2 regions of the Gudongella oleilytica genome follow, and region 2 is predicted to be linked to the other one. Evidence: predicted binding sites of a transcription regulator. Region 2 holds the regulator's gene; the other holds the start of a gene.

Region 1 (2,414 bases), 850 kb from region 2:
TCCGCCTGTAAGGATAGCAATGTCCTGTAGCATTTCTTTTCTTCTGTCACCAAAGCCTGGAGCCTTTACTGCTACGCAGTTGAAGGTACCTCTCAGTTTATTTACAACAAGTGTTGCCATTGCCTCGCCTTCGATGTCCTCAGCAATTATTACAAGAGGCTTGCTCATCTGGACTATTTGCTCAAGTACAGGGAGTATTTCCTGGATATTTGAAATCTTCTTATCTGTAATAAGGATGTATGGATTTTCATATTCAGCTACCATTTTCTCAGTGTCGGTTACCATGTAAGCTGAAACGTATCCTCTGTCAAACTGCATCCCCTCAACGACCTCAAGTGTTGTACCCATTGACTTGGATTCCTCAACAGTAATTACTCCGTCGTTTCCAACCTTCTCCATTGCAGCTGCAATAAGGTGACCGATCTCTTCATCGCCAGCCGAGATGGATGCTACCTGAGCTACAGCTTCCTTTGATGCGACAGGTACGGAAGCAGCCTTGATTCCTTCAACGGCTTCATCCACTGCTTTCTTGATTCCCTTTTGAAGTACCATAGGATTAGCCCCTGCTGCAACGTTCTTAAGTCCTTCTCTTATGATTGCCTGAGCAAGAATAGTTGCCGTAGTAGTTCCGTCTCCTGCCACGTCGTTAGTCTTTGTTGCTACCTCTTTAACGAGTTGAGCTCCCATGTTCTCATATTTATCCTCGAGCTCTATCTCTCTTGCAATTGTTACACCGTCATTAGTTATCATCGGTGAACCGAATTTCTTCTCAAGGACTACGTTTCTTCCCTTGGGCCCAAGAGTTACCTTTACTGTATCTGCCAGCTTATTGATTCCTTTTTCCATTGAACGGCGCGCGTCTTCACCGAATTTTATCTCTTTCGCCATATAAATACACTCTCCTTTTAATGATAATCGACAATTGACAATGCATACCCTTCCAATTTAATTCGGGATCCTTCGACAATGCTCGGGATAACATACTCAATTTCATTGTTCATTGTTCATTTAGTATTTCTTCTTAGTTGTGAAATGTAAATTTTAAATTGTGAATTGGTTTACTCAACTACCGCAAGGATATCCACCAATTTAAGAATAGTAAGCTCTACTCCGTCTACCTTGACCTCAGTTCCGGCATATTTTGAGAATATAACCTTGTCTCCAACCTTAACCTGCTCTTTCTTCTTCTCATCGTTAAGGATCTCATCCCCAATTGCCACTATTTCAGCCATCAATGGCTGTTCCTTTGCTGTCGAGGGAAGTACGATGCCGCTCTTGGTCTTTTCTTCTGCCTCTACCTTTTTGATTATGATTCTGTCTCCTAAAGGTCTTAGATTCATCAATATTCCTCCTTATCGCTATCTTTTTATTGTTAGCACTCACTTAAATCGAGTGCTAACATCTACCTATAATAATACTCGAAAATATAAAGCTAATCAAGTATATTTTTTTACTAAAAAAACTTGATTAGCTTTAATCTTTGAAAATATCTCGGTTAATTTTCTTATTTCTGTATAATACTCGATTTTTCTTCCAATATCTCGATTTTTAAAACAAACCTGCTACCAGATAGTAAATAATTGGTATAAATACTGCAGGCAGCATGTTGGCCAGTTTGATCTTCTTAAGGCCCAGTGCATTGACCCCTATTGCCATTATAAGGATGCCTCCAACTGCAGACATTTCGTTTATCACCTCAGGCGTCATAAAATTCTTTACTCCTCCTGCCAAAAGAGTTATTCCTCCTTCGTACAGCAATACAGGTATTGCAGCAAATGCAACTCCTATCCCCATGGTTGATGCAAGTATTATTGAGACTATGAAGTCCAGTACTGCTTTTGCGAATAGAGTCTCATGATTTCCGGTCAAACCGGATTCAACAGCTCCCAGTATCGCCATTGCACCAATACAATACATAAGGGATGCAGTAACAAATCCCTTTGAGAAAGTAGAATCCTTTTGACCAAATCTTTTTTCCAGATTTTTCCCCAGATTTTCAAGTCCGGAATCTATATTCAGCCATTCTCCAATAATAGTCCCAATGACAAGACTTGCGAGCACAAGTATCACGTTCTGCATCTCAATTGCACTCATAAGACCCAGTACTATAACTGCAATTGATATTCCATCCATTATAGTATTTGTGTAGCACTCCTTGATCCCCTTCTTCAAAACCAACCCTATCAGTGCCCCGAATAATATACCGAGGCTGTTAGCAACCGCACCAAGCATTCTATCACCTGTCCATTCTTAATAGTTTATTAATACAATGATACAGTAAAATGCTTCGATGTGCCAGAGAAATCAGTGAATAAGTAAGAGTGAAAAGTGAATAGTTTTTAAATTCACCTGTTCTCTATACACTATAAACTATTCACTGCCGAGAGGTACTATAAAGCTATTAGTCCAATCGG
Region 2 (2,414 bases):
TAAATGGAGATTTTATATTTGGACAACCAGGTCAAACGCTTGAATCATTCCTCAATGACCTTAAGACAGCTTCAGAACTTGGCTTATCCCACATTTCAATGTACGGCCTGATAATTGAGGATGGTACCTTGATGAAAAGGTGGCTTGATGAGGGTTTCGTAAAACTACCGGACGAAGACCTTGAAAGAGAGATGTATCACCAAGGGATAAGACTGCTTTCAATGGAAAAGTATCACCAGTACGAGATATCGAATCTCTCAAGGGAAGGAATGGAGTGCAGGCATAATATCGGTTACTGGAGGCTTAAGCCCTACATCGGAGCAGGATTGTCAGCCCATTCAAACATAGGGTCAAAGAGATTTTGGAACACTTCGAGCTTTGCAGAGTACTTTAAAAAGATTGAAGGGTGTGAAATGCCTGTGGAGGACGAGGAAAACCTTGATTCTGAAACAAGAGCTTCAGAGTACATAATCCTGGGGCTTAGAATGAATGAGGGAATTGATTATGTTGAGTTCGAGAATAGATTTGGCTTTGATGCGAAGAAAAGATTCGGGGCAGTTATAGATAAGCATAGGAGAGGAGGACTTCTGACCAAATCCAATACACATCTAAGACTTACCAAAAGGGGGATGGACCTTAGTAATATTGTGGAAATCGATTTTCTGCCATAGGACAAAAAGTATTGACAAAGCCGTGCAGGGATGATAATTTATTAATAGGATTAGCACTCTACATCTATGAGTGCTAACAATCATCCAAGTAAAGCAAGGGGTGGGATATATGTTGGATGAACGAAAATTTAAAGTACTTTACGCAATAATTGACAGCTATATTTCATCAGCTGAGCCAATAGGCTCCAGGACGATTTCCAAATACTATGATTTGGGGGTAAGCCCGGCAACCATCAGAAATGAAATGAGCGACCTTGAAGAACTCGGATTTCTTAATAAAACTCATACATCTTCCGGAAGAGTTCCTTCTGATAAGGCATATAGACTGTATGTTGATTCCCTTATCCGACAAAATGACGTTGACCTTGATAAGAAATGGAAGACAGAAATCAGGAAAGCCCTGGTAAAGGAAAGCAAAGAGATGGATCAATTGATCCAGAATGCTGCCAGAATTTTGTCAAGAATCACAAGATATACATCTTTGGCCATATCTCCACAGCTAAAAGAAACCAAAATAAAGCACATCCAGCTATTGCCAATCGGTGAAACTCAAATCCTGTTGATACTGGTGAACGAGTCGGGAGTAGTCAAAAATGCAGTTTTTAAACTCACCAAGAGTATCCCGGAACATCAAATATCTGAAATCTCAAATATCCTCAATGACAGGCTTAAGAACAGGACATTCCATGCAATAAACAGAGAACTTGCAATTGAAATATTCGATGAGTTTAGACAATACAAGGAGGAGCTTCAGAGGTTGCTGCCGTTCATTGGCAAATCAGTTGATCACATAGAGACCACCGATCTATATGCAGATGGTCTGACTCAACTGTTGAACTATCCTGAGTACAAGGATATAGATAAAGTAAGGTCGATTATTTCAACAATCGAGGATAAGGATAAGCTTATTGAGATTATGGCCGAGAGTGCTTTATCCAGCGACATAGATGTGAGAATAGGGCAAGAAAATGTATATGCTCCACTCAAGGATTGCAGCATAATAACTACGACTTATAAGCTTAATGGCGAAACAATCGGGAGAATCGGAATAATAGGTCCTACACGGATGGATTATGCTAAGCTGATTGCTACACTTAAGATATTCTCAGATAATATTTCTGAGATTTTAAACAATCACAACACAACAGGCAAGAGGTGATATAGATGACGGATAAAGAGTTTGAAACTAATGAAACAGAGCTATCCAATGAGGAAAATACCAATGAGGGAAATACCGATGAGGAAAAAGCCGATGAGGAAAAAGCCGAATATACTGAAGAAATGGGGGAGGAAGTGAAAAAGAAAGACTTTGAAGCGCTTCTCGAGATAAAGGAAAACGAGATTGCCGACCTGGAAAATAAGCTTGCCAGACTTCAAGCTGATTTTCAAAACTATAAGAAAAGGTCAGACAGGGAAAGAGAACAGTCTGTAAGCTATGGAGTGGAAGCGGTCATATTAGATTTACTTCCGGTAGTTGATAACTTTCAAAGGGCAATTTTAACCTGTGAAGATAAAACCAACGGATTCTATCAGGGAGTCGAAATGATAGAAAAGCAGCTCCTGGATTTGCTCTCAAGCAATTCCGTACAGGAGATCCCTGCGCTTGGTGAAAAGTTTGACCCGAATCTTCACCATGCGGTCTCAGTTGTGGAATCTGACATTGATTCCGAAACAGTGATTGAGGTACTTCAGAAGGGCTATATTTTTAAGGACAAGGTAATCAGACCAGCGATGGTAATCGTA

Evidence for each region. Region 2 encodes HrcA, which represses chaperone genes, less so after heat shock. Its sites were predicted from a motif close to ATTAGCACTCNATANTATNGAGTGCTAAT; they were not measured.
Region 1: the regulator HrcA is predicted to act here: its motif matches at 1,372-1,400, upstream of EC328_RS02415 (co-chaperone GroES).

What each region holds. Positions count from the first base shown of each region.
Region 1 is NZ_CP035130.1:537,053-539,466, reverse strand. Features, by position in the region: gene groL (chaperonin GroEL) at 1-888, opposite strand, end outside; gene EC328_RS02415 (co-chaperone GroES) at 1,059-1,340, opposite strand; gene EC328_RS02410 (DUF554 domain-containing protein) at 1,549-2,232, opposite strand; gene EC328_RS02405 (DUF3160 domain-containing protein) at 2,371-2,414, opposite strand, start outside.
Region 2 is NZ_CP035130.1:1,382,544-1,384,957, reverse strand. Features, by position in the region: gene hemW (radical SAM family heme chaperone HemW) at 1-671, shown strand, start outside; gene hrcA (heat-inducible transcriptional repressor HrcA) at 781-1,830, shown strand; gene grpE (nucleotide exchange factor GrpE) at 1,836-2,414, shown strand, end outside.